One region of the Diaphorobacter limosus genome, then DNA from elsewhere that is predicted to be linked to it. Evidence: predicted binding sites of a transcription regulator. Region 1 holds the regulator's gene; each other region holds the start of a gene.

Region 1 (4,260 bases):
CTGAACGCAGCGGTCGAGGCCGCCCGCGCCGGCGAACAGGGCCGCGGCTTTGCCGTGGTGGCCACCGAGGTGCGCCAGCTGGCGCAACGCAGCGCCACGGCCGCCAAGGAGATCAAGGCCCTGATCGACGACTCGGTGAGCCAGGTGAACGCCGGCAGTCGCCTGGTGCAGGACGCGGGCCAGACCATGGAAAAGGTGGAGCACAGCATTCGCCGCGTCAGCGCCATCGTGGCCGAGATCAGCAACGCCAGCCAGGAACAAAGCACGGGCATTGCCGAGATCGGCGACGCCGTCTCACAAATGGATCAGGCCACGCAGCAGAACGCCGCCCTGGTGGAGCAGGCCAGCGCCGCCGCCCAGTCGCTGCAGCAGCAGGCCCATGAACTGGCCGAAGTGGTGGCGGCCTTCAGGCTCCCGCAGGGGACGGCCGCGCAAAAGTTGCTGGCCTGACGCTGAAATTTGTCAGATTTCTTTACATCACTCGCGGGGCAATCGAGACCAAGTCATAAAAATCAACAGCTTGGGGTGCTGGCACATGATATGCATGGGTGTTTCACGTCTTACAACTGACGGGAGATGCCACCATGCAAATGACCACTGTTGTGACCGCCCTTGCGGGGGCATTGTTGGCGGGTGCCGTTGGCAACGCCCAGGCGGATGTGGTTGATTTTCAGGACGTGCCTTCGGGCAGCTCCCCCTGTTATGTCGATTTCACCGCCACCTCACTGCAAAGCCGGGGCTATACCTTCACCGGCAACCCCGCAGACCCCTATTTGTATGTCTGCGAATCAGGGGTTGTGCAAAACAATCCATCGGCAGCCCTGGTCAACGCGAATCTCCGATCCGTCGTGACCATGACCAATAGCAGCGGGGCTGCGTTTTCCCTGGAGTCATTTTTTGCGGGTGGCAGAACGGAAGATTTTGACCCGTCGCTGCCCGTGAGCTTGTACAGCGTCGCCACCAGCATCGACATCCTTGGGCACCTCATGGGCGGCGGCACGGTGTTTACCAGTATCACGTTGGACAGCCAGGCCCCCTATGACTGGACGCAGTTCTTCCTGCCGTCATCGTTCACCAACCTGAGTTCGGTGGTGTTCACTGCACAAGGCAACGGTGAGACGCCGGAATTCGTGATCGACGATATCGTGGTCACGTTGCCCCACCAGTCCATTCCCGAGCCGGCATCCCTCGCCTTGCTCGGCGCCGCGCTGGCTGGTATTGGCCTGTTGGGGCGAAAGAAAACCTGACGCGCGTCAGCGTGTCGCCACGGCCTCCAGGGCCTTGCGCACGACATCCGGAATGGGCGCCGGCTTGCGTGCCACGCGGTCGATGAGGACCACGCCGGTCTTGCCGCGAGCCACCTCTCGGCCCGAGGAGACCTCTGTCATGCAGAACACCAGGTCACAGCCGTAGCGGTTGAAGTCCCTCGGCGTCATCTGCACGCGCAGCGTCTCGCCGTGAAAGGCCTCGGACTTGTATTGCGCCAGCATGTCGCCGACCACGATGGCCAGGCCCGCCACATCACCCTCGGTGTAGCCGAGCGACTGGAAGAAGCGCATGCGCGCCTCGGACACCAGGCTCAGCAGCTGGGCGTTGTCCAGATGGCCGCCGTAGTTGACGTGGCTGATATAGACCTGCAACTCGGTGGTGAAGCCGAAGCGTTCGGGCAGGTCGAAGAGGATGCGGGCCATGGGAATCTATGCCTTGTGTCTATAGCGCCTTGCGCAGATTGGCCGGCGCGATCTTCAGCGCCTCGCGGTACTTGGCCACGGTGCGACGCGCGCACTCTATGCCCTGCTCCTTGAGCATCTCCGCGATCTGGTTGTCCGACAACGGTTTCTTCACATCCTCGGCGGCGACGAACTGCTTGATCAGCGCGCGCACCGCGGTGCTCGACGCGTTGCCGCCGGTCTCGGTGCCCAGGCCGGAGCCAAAGAAGTACTTCAACTCGAACGTACCCTGCGGCGTGGCCATGTACTTGGCACTGGTCACGCGGCTGATGGTGGACTCGTGCAGGCCCAGCTCGTCGGCGATCTCGCGCAGCACCAGCGGCCGCATGGCCAGCTCGCCATGCACGAAAAAGCTCTTTTGCCGCTCGACGATGGCGCGCGATACACGCAAGATAGTGTCAAATCGCTGCTGTATGTTCTTGATGAACCAGCGTGCCTCCTGCAGCCGGGACTGCAGCGCCTGGTGCCCGTCGCCGCCGCGCGCACCACGCAGGGCGCTGGCATAGATCTCGTGCACGCGCAGGCGCGGCATGACGTCGGGGTTGAGCTGCACGCTGAAGTCCTGCTGCGCGCCGCGTCCGGTTTTTTTCACGATGACATCGGGCGCGATGACGTTGCGCTCCACGTCGGCAAAGCGCCGGCCCGGGCGCGGCTCCAGGCGCGCGATCAGCGCCATGGCGGCACGCGTGTCGTCGTCGCTGCTGCCTGTGGCCTGGGCCAGGCGGCGCAGGTCGCGCCGCGCCAGCAGATCCAGCGGCTGGCTGCAGATGGCGAGCGCGGTCTGAATCACCGCCGGGTCGCCCTCTTCGTCGCGGTTCATGGCGTGCAGCTGTAGCGTCAGGCATTCGGCCAGGTCGCGCGCGCCCACGCCGGTCGGCTCCAGGTTTTGCAGCAGGCGCAGGGCCACAGTGAAGCGGTGCACCAGCTCTTCGAGCTGCTCGGGGTCGTCGGCCCCCGCCAGGCTGGCCGCCAGGGATTCCAGCGGCTCGTCCAGGTAGCCATCGTCGTTCAGCGACTCGATGAGAAAGCGCAGCGCCGCCATGTCGACATCGGACAGGCGCAGTGACAATGCCTGGCGATGCAGGAAATCGGTCAGGGATTCGTGGCTGCGCGCCAGCTCGCTGACCTCGGTGTCGTCACCGTCATGCGCGCCGCTGGCGGGCGCGATTCCGTCGCTGCCCCATTCGCCGTCTTCCACCGCCGCATCCATGCTGCCGTCACCGTCCCAGTCACTGGGCTCGGCAACCGCTGAGGTTTCGGCATCATTTTCGGCTCCAGCGCCCTCTGCATCAGCGCTAGCAGCTTCTGAATATGTAGCATTGTCAATCGGTTGCTGCGCTTCATGGATCTCAGGCTCATGCGTCCCATCGTCGGACGCCAGCTCCAGAAACGGGTTGTCATCGAGCATCTGCTCGACTTCCTGCGCCAGCTCCAGGGTGGACAGCTGCAGCAGGCGAATCGATTGCTGCAACTGCGGCGTAAGCGCCAGATGCTGCGAAACGCGCAGTGACAGGCCGGGCTTCATGGCCGCCCTCCTTGCATCTGGATGCTGCGCCTGCTCACCACGCTCACATGCGGAAATGCTCACCCAGGTACACCCGGCGCACTTCCGCGTTGTCCACAATGTCCGACGGCGTGCCCTGGGCGAGTACATGGCCGTCGCTGATGATGAAGGCGTGGTCGCAGATGCCCAGCGTCTCGCGCACGTTGTGGTCGGTGATCAAGACGCCAATGCCGCGCTCTTTCAGGAAGCCGATGATGCGCTGGATCTCGATCACGGCAATGGGATCGATGCCGGCAAAGGGCTCGTCCAGCAGGATGAAGCGCGGCTGCGTGGCCAGCGCCCGGGCGATTTCCACGCGCCGGCGCTCGCCGCCGGACAGGGCCAGCGCCGGCGACTGGCGCAAATGCTCCACGCGCAGTTCCTGCAGCAGGCCGGTGAGCTGTGCCTCGATCTCGGCGCGCGAGAGCGGGCGCCCGGCGGCGTCGGTCTGCAGCTCCAGCACCGCGCGCACGTTGTCTTCCACGTTGAGCTTGCGAAAGATCGAGGCCTCTTGCGGCAGGTAGGACAGGCCCAGGCGCGAACGCCGGTGGATCGGCATGTTGGCCACCGACTGGCCGTCGATGCGGATGTCGCCGCCATCGCTGCGCACCAGGCCCACGATCATGTAGAACGAGGTGGTCTTGCCCGCGCCATTGGGGCCCAGCAGGCCCACCACCTCGCCCTTTTGCACTACCAGGGACACATCCTTGACCACCTTGCGGCTACCGTAGGACTTTTGCAGGTGCAAGGCCTCCAGCCGGCTCGCACCCGCAGGGGAGCTGGGCCCCACGCCCACGGCGCGCTCGTCGCTCACGGCCTGGCTCACTTGGCGCCGCCCAGGCTGGGGGCGGTGCGCAGCGCGGGCGGTTCCCCGCGCACCGGCGCCGCCGCGCCCGATGCCGGCTCCTTGGGCGCCAGCACGGCACGCACGCGCCCGCCCGGCGTGCCCGCCGGGGTGCCGGCCGGAGCCGTCTTTTGCCCATCCAC
Region 2 (4,260 bases), 540 kb from region 1:
CGCCGGCGTCTCGCCGGCATGACGGCGCCAACGCCGCCGGCCCCCAGAGGGGGCTACCGTATGTACACATCTATTTTTATAGCGTTTCACGCAATATCAGCAAAGCGTTGCGGCTGTTTCTCCCTCTCCCGCTGGCGGGAGAGGATGGGGGTGAGGGTCATAAAAGCGGGCGCTGCACCCAAACACCCCCTCACCCCCACCCTCCCCCGAAAGGGGAGGGAGCAAGGACAGCAGTCCGAGATATGTGCTCAGTCAACCAAAAATGGGCGCAGCGCCCAACCTATAAGCGCAATGCGCTATAAAACTTGATGTGACTGCCGCCACCACACCCCACCCTCCCCGCCCACTCTGGCTCATGCTGATGGCCCTGCTGTCGGGTTTTGCGCTCAGCCAGTCCTACCGCACCATCACCGCCATCGTGGCCCAGGGCCTGCAGCAGGACTTTGGCCTGTCGGCCCAGGCGCTGGGCGCGTTTGCCGGGCTGTTCGGCCTGTCCTTCGGTGTGGCGCAGCTGCTCATGGGCATCACCATGGACCGCTACGGCCTGCGCCCCACGGTGCTCGCCTCGGCCCCGGTGTCCATCGCCGGGGCCGCGTTGTCGGCCCTGGCGCCCAGCCATGGCTGGCTGATGCTGGGGCAGATCATGATCGGCGTGGGCTGCTCGCCGGCCTTTCTGGCCTGCACCATCTTCATCGCGCGCCATTTCCCCAGCGAGCGCTTTGCCTTCTTCTCGGGCCTGAGCCTGGGCCTGGGGGGCCTGGGCCTGATGCTCACCGGCACGCCGCTGGCCTGGGTGGTGCAGCACTGGGGCTGGCGCTCGGGTTTTGTCATCCTGGCGCTGTTGAGCGTGCTGTCCTGGCTGCTGATTCTGGCCCTGGTGCACGAGCCCGAACGGCCCGACGCCCCGCCGCGTCCCCAGGAGAGCTGGGGCCAGTCCCTGCGCAGCCTGGCCGGGCTGTTCACACTGCCGCATACCTGGGGCATCCTGGCTCTGGGCATGTCGGGCTATGCGGCCTTTCTGTCGCTGCGCGGGTTGTGGCTGGGGCCGCTGCTCATCAACCGCTTCGGTTATTCGCTGGTGGACACCGGCAACGTGGCCCTGGTGCTGTCGCTGATCTCGCTGTTCGCGCCCGGCAGCTTCGGCCGCATGGACCCCGGCCCCATCCGGCGCCGCGCCTGGATCGCCAACGCCTCGCTGCTGATGGCGGCCATGTTCGCCGCCCTGGCCGTGCTGCGCCATGGCGGCGCTACGGTGGCGCTGATGATTGCACTGGGGCTGCTGTGGGGCTACAGCGTGCTGCAGTACACCGACGTGCGCTCCTCCTACCCCAGCGAGCTGACCGGGCGCGCCCTGTCGCTCTACACCATGTCCATGTTCCTGGGCGTGGGGTTGATGCAGTCGGCCACCGGAGCCGTGGCCGCCTGGGCCGGTGCGCAGGGCCTGGAGCCCTACCGCGCCGTGCTGCTGGCGATTGCCGGCTGGCTGGCGCTGGCTTCGCTGGCGTTTCGCTTTCTGCCGGCGTCGCCGCTATTGCGGCGACCTTGAGGGGCAGGCTACGCCGCGCCAAACGCGCATGCCGCACAGAATGTGGCGTTCATTCTGTCGGATAAATTTACACATCTGCGGCCAACCGCGCGGAGTCGATGCATAACCCATTGAATTGACTGTGATGAAAAATATGGCACGTTTTATGCACCCAAAAACTCGGCGTGGTTTGTCAACTGCGTTTCACGCTCTTCAGGCCATGCACCCAATAGGAGCGCGTTATGAAGAAAACCAAACCAATAGGCATCCACCTTCTTGGTGGGGCCGCTTTGCTCATTGGCGCACTGACAGCAAGCGCCGATGTTGTATATACAAACTACAATTTAACCCATCTGCGCACGGAGATTTACAACGACCGCATTGGAAACAGTCGGTTTTTTAATGATCCGAACACTGATAGCATAAGAGTCTCAACATTCCTTCGACCCTCACCAGATTCAAATGTAATTGGTTTGCCATGCCTTGGAAATAGCGCAGATACATGCTATTCCACCAATGGGCTGCAGACGGCCGTATCGGTCACTCATTCATCATTTGGTTCGTTTAGTCAACCCATGACATTTGTTGGCGTGACATCCGCTGGCGGCGGCGGACAAAACGAGTACACCACCATTTTCAATCGGGCAAATCCTTCGATTGCAAGTCGGCTTGATCAACTCGATGCAACCCCATTTTCCATAACGGCAACAAATCCAAGTTCACCGGCAGCCCAGACCCTGGTATTTTCTGGCCCAGATTACGACAAGAACGCACTTCCATCGTTTCTTACAGACGTCAAAGTAATCGGCGGTGGCCTGACCCCAACCATCAGCTGGGAGGTGCCGGCAGGAGGCACAGCACCAACAAATGTGAGGTTGCAGGTTCGCATCATCGATGCGGAGTCTGCCGACGGTTCACGCATCACTGCCGCAAGATTGGTGCACAATGAAAATATCCCATTGAGTAGCACCAGCTATACGTTTGGTGCCCCGTTTAGCAATAATGCACTCCCTGGCTTCCCTTCTGGACTGGAAGAGGGTTCTAGATATGAGATTGCCGTAATTCTTGAAAGCCGCACCTCTGGCGGTGAATTAACCGGCAGAGCCAGAACGTTTTTTGAATTCATGCCGCTTCCCAACTCCACTGGTAATGTGGCTGTGTTTCTACCTAGTGTTGGGCCGAGTGGAGAATTCAAATTCAACCTCGAGGTCAAAGCAGGAGAAACCGTTCTAATTGACCCTCTCATCGCCATCGGTTACGACTATCAAATAGGCGCTGGCGATCCAAATTTTGCGAGCGTAACCCTACCAAATATTGGGGATGGTCTTTTTGATCTGTATCTTTGGGACGGAACGGATTGGCTGTTCTCCACGGTTCTGCAAGACGGCATTCAGCACTTTTTTGGCGGAAATGGTGTTGACCGGTTCCGCATCTTGGGCATAGAAACCAGTGCCGGCATCAACCCTTTGTCAACAACCGCTTTCATTACGGGGTTGTCGTTCGTCGGAGACGGACGCTTCACTGGCACGATGACTCCAATCACCACAGAAGTGCCTGAGCCTTCGACGCTGGCGTTGGTTGGGTTGGCACTGGCAGCATTCGGCTTCAGACAAGCCTCACACAACCGCCGCCGCCGGGGCGCCGTTCAGTAACCCATCCAAGACGCGCCGCACACTGCGTTCATGATGCGGTAAGGATCGCCGGTTGCTGTGCTGAACTGGAGCCGCTGACCACAGCGGCGTCCAGGCTTCTGCCGGCGTCGCCGCTATTGCGGCGCTGAGCGCGCACGCCAAGCGCCGTCGGCGTTCAAGCCCTCCAGCACCGCCCGGGTGTGCGCGCCGCTGGCGCATATCTCGCCCGGCGCGTAGGCCGCGCCATCAAAGCGTGGCGCCGGCGCCGCCTGCAGCACGCCGCCCTGCTCGCCGTACACGCCGCGTGCGCGCAGGTGCGGGTGCTGCGCGGCCTCCAGGGGGCTGAGCACGGAGCCAAAGCACACGTCCGTGGGCTCCAGCAATGCCTGCCAGTGCGCGCGCGGCTGGCGCAGGAACAGCGCGGCCAGGCGCGCGCGGCGCTGCGGCCAGGCGGCCTTGTCCCATTGCGCGCCGGAAAAGTCGGCGTCCTCGGCCAGGCCCAGCGTCTGCAGCAGCAGCGCGTAGAACTGCGGCTCCAGGGAGCCTATGGTGATGTGCTCGCCGTCGGCGCAGACATAGGTCTCGTAGAACGGCGCGCTGTCGTGGATGCTGTGGCCGCGCTGGTCGGCCACCAGGCCCTTCTCGCGCGCGCTCAGGTTCAGGTTCAGCATGTGCGCCGCGCCATCAACGATGGCGGCGTCCACCACCGTGCCGCGCCCCGTGGCGCGCGCCTGCACGATGCCCGCGAGCAGCCCCGTCATCAGGTAGAGCGCGCCGCCGCCTATGTCGCCCAGCACCGCAAACGGCGACACCGGCCGCGCGCCCGCCGGGCTGCTGCCCCACAGCGCACCGCTGACGGCCGCGTAGTTGTTGTCATGCCCGGCGCGCGGCGCCAGCGGGCCGCTCTGGCCCCAGCCCGTCATGCGGCCATAGACCAAGCGCGGGTTGACGGCGTGGCAGTCGGCGGGCCCCAGGCCCAGGCGCTCCATGACGCCGGGACGCATGCCTTCGATCAGCGCGTCGGCGTCCTTGACCAGATCCAGCACCAGGCGGCGGCTGTCGTCGGTCTTCAAATCGGCAAACACCGAGCGCTTGCCGCGGTTG
Region 3 (4,260 bases), 1.0 Mb from region 1:
CTGCTCCTCGCCCTCGCCCGCCACATCGATCCAGACCACCGTGCGCAGCTCGGGCATGCACTTGGATGCCAGCAGGCCGGGGCGGCACAGGGCCAGCTCGGGCGCCAGCTCGCGCAGCATGCCCAGATAGTCGCTGGTCTTGAACTGCGCCATGGTCACCAGCGCCTTGCAGCCGACCTTGTTCATGGCGTATTCCACCTCGGCCGTGCGATAGGCCGGATTGATGTTGACCAGAATCAAGCCCACCTGGGCCGTGGCCAGCTGCATCAGCACCCATTCGGCGTTGTTGTGCGACCAGATGCCTATGCGGTCGCCCGGCGTGAGGCCCAGGCCCAGCAGGGCGCTGGCCAGGCGGCGCGCCTGCTGGTGCAGCTGGGCGTAGCTGTAGCGCAGGCCCTGGTGGCGGCTGACCAGGGCCTCGCTGTCGGGCTGGCGCCGCGCCATGTCGGCGAAAAAATCGCCTATCGTGGCCTCGATCAGCGGGGTATCGGTGCTGCCACGCGCATAGCTGGCCAATGGGTTGGCGAGTTCCATGTATTCATCTCCTGTGCCACGGGGCAGGCATGGCCGCACATCCCGCAATGGGCCCACAGCATACGCCGCAGGCCGCCGTTGGCAACCTTTGATCAGGCCAGGAAGGTTGCAAATCACGCCACGACAACGCAGACTAAGACCATGGCCAGCATCGCCCCCCCAACCGCTCGGCAGTCCAGCCCCACAGCCGCCACACCCATGGCCTTTGCACAGGCCATCGTGCAGGCCTACCAGGCGCGCGCCATGGATCCCGCACGGGTTCTTGAGCAGGCACAAATCACGCCAACACAATTGCGCGACTCCGACGCGCGCATCAGCAGCGGGCAGCTGGAGGCCCTGTCCGCCGCCGCGATGCGCGAGCTCGACGATGAGGCCCTGGGCTGGTTCAGCCGGCGCCTGCCCTGGGGCAGCTATGGGATGCTGGCGCGCGCCTCGCTGAGCGCGCCCACCCTCGGGCTGGCGCTGGCGCGCTGGTGCCGACACCACGCGCTGCTGACCGACGACATCCTGCTGCAGCTGCAGGTAGAGGGCGAGCATGCCCGGCTGGTGATCAGCGAGCGGCGCGACCTGGGCCGCCTGCGCGAGTTCTGCCTGGTGACCACGCTGCGCAACGCGCTGGGCGTGTCCAGCTGGTTCGTCGATTCGCGCCTGCCGGTGCTGGCGGCCGAATTCCCGTTCGCCGCACCGCCACACGCCGGCGCCTACGCCGTGCTGTTCAGCGGCCCGACGCGCTTTGACGCCCATCAAGCCGCGGTGCATTTCGATGCGCGCTACCTGGCCCTGCCCGTCACACGCGACGAGACCGCCATGCACCAGATGCTGCAGCACGCCCTGCCCCTCATCGTGCACCAGTACCGGCGCGACCGCCTGCTGCTGCAGCGCGTGCGCCAGCTGCTGGCCGCCGCCCCCGAGGCCGCGCACAACGCCGGCACGCTGGCCGCGCGGCTGCATGTGTCGACGCGCACGCTGCACCGCCAGCTGCAGGAGGAAGGCAGCTCGCTGCAGGCGCTCAAGGACGAGGTGCGCCAGCGCCGCGCGACCGAGCTGCTGCTGCGCTCGCCACAAGCCATCAAGCAGGTGGCCCAGGCCGTGGGCTTTGCCAGCGAAAAGAGCTTCATGCGCGCCTTTCGCGGCTGGACGGGGCAGTCGCCGGCAGACTTCCGGCGCCAATCCCGCGGCTGATGGCACCCCCGACCCGAATGCTGCCGCACAGCCCACCCCATCATCAACAGACCGCCCCATGATCGACCTACATCACTGCGTCAGCGCCCGATCCTTCCGCCCACTATGGCTGCTGGAAGAGCTGGGCATCCCCTACCGCCTGCACATGCTGCCCTTCCCGCCACGCGTGCATGCACGGGACTATCTGGCGCGCAACCCCCTGGGCACGGTGCCGCTGCTGGAGGACGGGGCCACGCGGCTGACCGAGTCGGCCGCGATGTGCCATTACCTGGCCACGCGCTACGGCGCGGGCGTTCTGGATGTGGCACCGGCGGACGCGGCCTATGGCAGCTATCTCAACTGGCTGTTCATGAGCGATGCGACGCTGACCTTTCCGCAAACGCTGGTACTGCGCTATAGCTATTTCGAACCGCCTGACCGCCTGCAGCCACAGGTGGCGGCGGACTACGCACGCTGGTTCCTGGCGCGGCTGCGGGCGGTGGATGCTGCATTGCAGCACGAACCATATCTGTGTGCCGGACGCTTCACTGCCGCCGACGTCGCCGTGACCTATGCCCTGCACCTGGCACAGCACCTGGGGCTGGCGGCGCAGTTTCCACCGGCCGTGGCCGACTACTGGCAGCGCATGCAGGCCAGGCCGGCCTTCCAGCGGGCGCTGCAGGCGCAGCACCAGGCCGCGCTGGATCAGGCGGTCGATCCCACGCCGTCGCCCGATCTGCGGCCGGCCTGATGCCGGGCGCTGCGGTGTCACAAGCCTGCACACCAGTGGGCCAATCTGGAACACCCACCGCCATGGACTGTGACAAAAGTCGGCACACCCGGCACGCAACGGGCTGGCACGAAGCTTGATTACTCCTGAGGCAGTCGGTGCGCATGTGCGCCGGCATCCACCACCCAAGGAGACCAACATGGACATGTTCGAATTCAAGCGCTTCAACCTCGACCTTTCCTTCCCCTACCGCCAGCAGTACGACAACTTCATCGGCGGCAAATGGGTGGCCCCGGCCGCCGGCCGCTATTTCGACAACGTCTCGCCCATCACCGGCAAGCCGTTCTGCAAGGTGGCGCAGTCCGACGCCACCGACATCAATCTGGCCCTGGACGCCGCCCATGCCGCGCAGGAAAAGTGGGGCAAGACCTCGGTGGCCGAGCGCTCGGGCATCCTGCTGAAGATTGCCGACCGCATGGAGCAGAACCTGGAGCTGCTGGCGATCGCCGAGACCATTGACAACGGCAAGCCGCTGCGCGAGACCATGGCCGCCGACCTGCCGCTGGGCATTGACCATTTCCGCTACTTCGCCGGCTGCATCCGCGGCCAGGAAGGCACGATTTCCGAGATCGACGCCAACACCGTGGCCTACCATTTCCACGAGCCCATGGGCGTGGTCGGTCAGATCATTCCCTGGAACTTCCCCATCCTGATGGCCTGCTGGAAGCTGGCCCCGGCCCTGGCCGCCGGCTGCTCCATCGTCATGAAGCCGGCCGAGCAGACCCCCGCCTCCATCCTGGTGCTGATGGAGCTGATCGCCGACCTGCTGCCGCCTGGCGTGGTGAACATCGTCAACGGCTACGGGCGTGAAGCCGGCGAGGCCCTGGCCACCAGCAAGCGCATCGCGAAGATCGCCTTCACCGGCTCCACCCCCGTGGGCCAGCGCATCCTGCACGCCGCGGCCGACAACCTGATCCCCTCCACCGTGGAGCTGGGCGGCAAGAGCCCGAACATCTTCTTTGCCGACGTCATGGACGCCGATGACGAGTTCTTTGACAAGGCGCTGGAGGGCTTCTCCATGTTTGCCCTGAACCAGGGCGAGATCTGCACCTGCCCGTCGCGCATCCTGGTGCAAGAATCCATCTACGAGCGCTTCATGGAGCGCGCCGTGGCCCGTGTGCAGGCCATGAAGCAGGGCCACCCGCTGGACAGGAGCACCATGGTCGGCGCGCAGGTGTCGCAAGCTCAGCTCGATCGCATCTTGGGCTACATCGACATCGGCCGTGGCGAGGGCGCCAAATGCCTGACCGGCGGCGAGCGCCTGCGCGCCGGCGGCGAGATCAACGACGGCTTCTTCATCAAGCCCACGCTGCTCTATGGCCAGAATGACATGCGCGTGTTCCAGGAGGAAATCTTCGGCCCCGTGGCCTCGGTGACCACCTTCAAGGACGTGCAGGACGCCGTGCGCATCGCCAACGACACCGAGTTCGGCCTGGGCGCCGGGGTGTGGAGCCGCAATGGCTCCGTGGCCTACCACATGGGCCGCGCCATCCAGGCCGGCCGCGTGTGGACCAACTGCTACCACCTCTACCCCGCGCACGCGGCCTTCGGCGGCTACAAGAAGTCGGGCATCGGCCGCGAGACGCACAAGCTGGCCCTGTCCAACTACCAGCAGACCAAGAACCTGCTGGTGAGCTACAACCCCAAGGCGCTGGGCTTCTTCTAGGCCTGTCCACCCGGCCTGCCGCGGCACGGCAGGCCGGGCCATCCATGTCGCGGGGCGCAAGCAGTGCGGGATGGTGCGCCCCGCTCCTCTTTGGTCAGAACAAGGGAGG
Region 4 (4,260 bases), 1.1 Mb from region 1:
TTGCTCAGCCTGCTGCTGTATCTGCTGGTTTTCGATCTGCTGGATTACTGGATACATCGTGGCCAACACCATTTCGACTGGTGGTGGAGCCTGCATTCCCTGCACCATTCACAGCGCCAGATGACCCAGTGGAGCGACAGCCGCAATCACCTGCTGGACGACCTGCTGCGCGACGCCATCATCGTCAGCGTGGCGCAGTGCATAGGCGTGGCGCCGGGGCAGTTCGTGGCCATCGTCGCGCTGACGCAGCTCAGCGAAAACCTGCACCATGCCAACCTGCGCCTGTGGTTTGGCCACTGGGGCGAGCGCCTGTGGATCAGCCCGCGTTTTCACCGGCTGCACCATGCCGTCGGCGTGGGCCATGAATCGCTTGCACCCGCAGGGCCGGGCACGGGCAGCATGGCCCTGGGCGGGCGCAACTTTGGCGTGCTGCTGCCCTGGTGGGACATGCTGTTTGGCACGGCCAACTTCGAGCATCGTTATGAGCCCACGGGGGTGCGCGACCAACTCGAACCGGGGGCCGATGGCCGCTTGCGCGACTACGGCCGAGGCTTTTGGGCGCAGCAATGGCGCGGCCTGTTGCGCCTGGCGGGGCGTGGCTGAGCGGGCAGCCGCGCTATGCTTGCGGGTATGGGGCCACTCTTAGATTCTTTCTGGCGCGCCGTGGGCTATTGCCTGATGCCGCGCATCATTGCGCTATCGTTGTTGCCACTGATCCTGATCACCCTGGTGGCCGCAGGCGGGGCGCATTTCTATTGGGCAGCGGCCGTGGCCTGGACACAGGCCCAGCTGGAGGGTGCCAACTGGCTCCAGCTATTGTGGGGCTGGCTGCACCACTTTGGCGTGGACAACCTGCCCGTGATGCTGGCGCCGCTGCTGGTGCTCATGCTGGCCATACCCATCATCGTCATTGTCTGTGTGCTGGTCGTGGCCGTGCTGATGGCGCCCTCCATCGTGTCATTGGTTGCGCAGCGGCGCTTCGAACAACTGGAGCGCAAGCGCGGCGGCACCTTGTTCATCAGCGTGCTGTGGTCGCTTGGCTCCACCCTGGCGGCGATCCTGGCCTTGGTGCTTTCCATGCCGCTGTGGTTGGTTCCGCCCCTGGTGCTAGTGCTGCCGCCGCTGATCTGGGGCTGGCTGACCTATCGGGTGATGGCCTTTGATGCGCTGGCCGAGCATGCCAGCAAGCCAGAGCGGCAGGAGATCTTCAAGCGCCACCGCCTCAGCCTGCTGGCCATAGGCATTCTGACCGGGCTGTTGGGCGCCGCGCCAGGCATCGTCTGGGCCTCGGGGGTGGTGTTCGCGGCGGCTTTCTTTGTGCTGGTGCCGGTGGCGATCTGGATCTACACGCTGGTATTTGCCTTTTCCTCGCTGTGGTTCACGCACTATTGCCTGGCAGCGCTTCAGCGGCTGCGCGAGCAGGGCGGTGATGCGGGAGCCAGAGCCGTGCCGGCCCCACCGGTCATCGCCACCAGCGCACCGCCTGCACTGGCCGCTCCCCCGTCTTCAGGCCCACAGCTCCCATGACTCCCAACTTCGGCCTCATCATCGTCGGCGACGAGATCCTCTCCGGCAAGCGCGTGGACAAGCATTTGGCCAAGGTCATCGAACTGCTGGCCGCGCGCGGGCTGGCGCTGGGCTATGCCGACTATGTGGGCGACGACCGCCCGCGCATCACCGCGACGCTGCAACGGGCGTTTGCCGCGTCCGATATGGTCTTCAGCTGCGGCGGCATTGGTGCCACGCCCGACGACCACACGCGCCAGTGCGCGGCGGCGGCACTCAACCAGCCCCTGGAACTGCACCCTGAAGCAGCGGCGCTGATCCGCGAGCGCATGCAGGACGTTGCGCGCGAACAGGGCCAGCCGTATGAACCCGGGCGCGCCGACAACCTGCACCGCCTGAACATGGGGGTGTTTCCGCAAGGCGCACGCATCATTCCCAACCCTTACAACAAGATCCCGGGGTTTAGCTGCGACGGCCCCGGCGGTGGCATGGTGCATTTCGTCCCGGGCTTTCCGGTCATGGCCTGGCCCATGGTGGAGTGGGCGCTGGAGCATTACTGCGCTCAGTGGTTCAACCGCCAGCCGCAGACCGAGCACTCCGTCGTGCTATATGGCGCCATGGAGGCCACGCTCACCCCGCTCATGGAGGGCATCCAGGCGGCTCACCCCGGCATCAAGGTGTTCAGCCTGCCCAGCGTCGATCACCCGGTGCATGGCAGGCATGTCGAGTTGGGCGTGAAAGGCGCCGCAGCCCTGGTGCCTGCCGCGTGGCAGCAGATGCACCAAGCATTGCACCAGTTTGGTGCAGTGATGGGCCCCGAAACGGTGCGTCATTTGTAATCTTAGAATCACGCGCCTTGCTTGCCTGGGTGCTGCAGCGCTGGCACGCAAGCTGCTTACCAATGTTCATCTTTGTGGATGAGTCCTTTATTTTTGGAGAAACCTGATGGCCAAGACCGTTGCAGACGTGATGAAGATGGTGGAGGAGAACGAAGTCAAGTTCGTGGACTTGCGCTTCACCGATACGCGCGGCAAGGAGCAGCACGTGACGGTGCCTGTTTCTCACTTCGATGAAGACAAGTTCAGTTCCGGCCATGCCTTTGATGGCTCGTCCGTCGCCGGCTGGAAGGGCATCGAGGCCTCGGACATGCAGCTGATGCCCGACCCGAGCACGGCCAACATCGACCCCTTCTTTGAGGAAACCACGCTGTTCCTGCAGTGCGACGTGGTGGAGCCCGGCGACGGCAAGGCCTACGACCGCGACCCGCGCTCCATCGCCAAGCGCGCCGAGGCTTACCTGAAGGCTTCCGGCCTGGGCGACACGGCCTACTTCGGCCCCGAACCCGAGTTCTTCATCTTTGACGGCGTGCGCTGGAGCAACGAACCGGGCAAGGTGTTCTTCGAGATCGAGGAATACGAAGCCCCTTGGAACAGCGGCACCAAGTTCGAAAGCGGCAACCGCGGCCACCGCCCCACCACCAAGGGCGGCTACTTCCCCGTGCCGCCGGTGGACAGCACGCAGGACATGCGCGCCGAGATGGTGCTGATCCTCGAGCAGTTGGGCATTCCGGTCGAAGTCTTCCACCACGAGGTGGCCGGCGCTGGTCAGAACGAGATCGGCACGCGCTTCTCCACCCTGGTCGAGCGCGCCGACTGGACCCAGGTGCTGAAGTATGTGGTGTGGAACGTGGCCAACGCCTATGGCAAGACGGCTACCTTCATGCCCAAGCCCTATGCCGGCGACAACGGATCGGGCATGCATGTGCACCAGTCCATCTGGAAGGACGGTAAAAACCTGTTCGCGGGTGACGGCTACGCCGGCCTGTCGGATTTTGCGCTGTACTACATCGGCGGCATCATCCACCACGCCCGCGCGCTGAACGCCATCACCAATCCCGGCACCAACAGCTACAAGCGCCTGGTGCCCGGCTACGAGGCACCGGTGAAGCTGGCCTACAGCTCGCGCAACCGCTCGGCCTCGATCCGCATCCCCTATGTGGCCAACCCCAAGGGCCGCCGCATCGAGGCGCGCTTCCCCGATCCCCTGGCCAACCCCTATCTGTGCTTCTCGGCACTGATGATGGCCGGCCTGGACGGCGTGGAGAACAAGATCCATCCGGGCGAGGCCGCCACCAAGGATCTGTACCACCTGCCGCCCGAAGAGGACAAACTGGTGCCCACCGTGTGCCATAGCCTGGATCAGGCGCTGGAGGCGCTGGACAAGGATCGCGGCTTCCTGACCAAGGGCGGCGTGTTCTCCGACAACATGCTGGACGCCTACATCGAGCTGAAGATGGGCGAGGTGCAGCGCTTCCGCATGGCGCCGCACCCGGTTGAGTACGACATGTACTACTCGCTGTAAGTCGCAGCGGGGCTTGCGGCCCATGGCACCAAGGCGGCTGCGGCCGCCTTGGTCGTTTCTGGATGATGGCTGGCAACAGCCGGAACATTTGGCGCCATCTCGGGTCTTTTGAGCTGATCGCATGGCGGCACAATGGGTGCCATGCGGTGATTGCTGGATACTCGCCGCCATCGTGCATGCTTGGCGCATGCCCTGTAAGGATCTCGATGAAACACTGCCTGTTCGCCCTGACCGTCATTGCCGCCATGCTGCAGCCTGCCTGGGCGCAGGATCGCATCTACCGTTGCGGCAACGAGTACACCAACAACGCCGCCCAGGCCAAGGAGCGCGGCTGCAAGCTGGTCGAGGGCGGCAACGTCACGGTGGTCGAGGGCACGCGCCCCGCAGCCGCTC

The links. The regulator sigma-54, encoded in region 1, starts transcription at its own class of promoters, with help from an activator protein. The targets are predictions, from matches to a motif close to TGGCANGNAANCTGCTTT.
Region 2: a site for sigma-54 is predicted at 1,681-1,698, ahead of P4826_RS12280 (PEP-CTERM sorting domain-containing protein). Genes of this name have one in related genera too.
Region 3: a site for sigma-54 is predicted at 2,551-2,568, ahead of exaC (acetaldehyde dehydrogenase ExaC). Genes of this name have one in related genera too.
Region 4: a site for sigma-54 is predicted at 2,387-2,404, ahead of glnA (type I glutamate--ammonia ligase). Genes of this name have one in related genera too.

The regions. Positions count from the first base shown of each region.
Region 1 covers NZ_CP136921.1:3,075,268-3,079,527, reverse strand. Annotated here, with positions in the region: gene P4826_RS14735 (methyl-accepting chemotaxis protein) at 1-450, shown strand, start outside; gene P4826_RS14730 (PEP-CTERM sorting domain-containing protein) at 585-1,247, shown strand; gene P4826_RS14725 (acyl-CoA thioesterase) at 1,254-1,691, opposite strand; gene P4826_RS14720 (RNA polymerase factor sigma-54) at 1,711-3,255, opposite strand; gene lptB (LPS export ABC transporter ATP-binding protein) at 3,299-4,087, opposite strand; gene lptA (lipopolysaccharide transport periplasmic protein LptA) at 4,096-4,260, opposite strand, start outside.
Region 2 covers NZ_CP136921.1:2,531,421-2,535,680, forward strand. Annotated here, with positions in the region: gene P4826_RS12275 (MFS transporter) at 356-1,546, shown strand; gene P4826_RS12280 (PEP-CTERM sorting domain-containing protein) at 1,768-3,177, shown strand; gene P4826_RS12285 (CaiB/BaiF CoA transferase family protein) at 3,291-4,260, opposite strand, start outside.
Region 3 covers NZ_CP136921.1:2,031,313-2,035,572, forward strand. Annotated here, with positions in the region: gene P4826_RS09795 (AMP-binding protein) at 1-534, opposite strand, end outside; gene P4826_RS09800 (AraC family transcriptional regulator) at 676-1,716, shown strand; gene P4826_RS09805 (glutathione S-transferase family protein) at 1,775-2,446, shown strand; gene exaC (acetaldehyde dehydrogenase ExaC) at 2,625-4,151, shown strand.
Region 4 covers NZ_CP136921.1:39,300-43,559, forward strand. Annotated here, with positions in the region: gene P4826_RS00210 (sterol desaturase family protein) at 1-603, shown strand, start outside; gene P4826_RS00215 (EI24 domain-containing protein) at 619-1,527, shown strand; gene P4826_RS00220 (competence/damage-inducible protein A) at 1,524-2,345, shown strand; gene glnA (type I glutamate--ammonia ligase) at 2,452-3,867, shown strand; gene P4826_RS00230 (hypothetical protein) at 4,074-4,260, shown strand, end outside.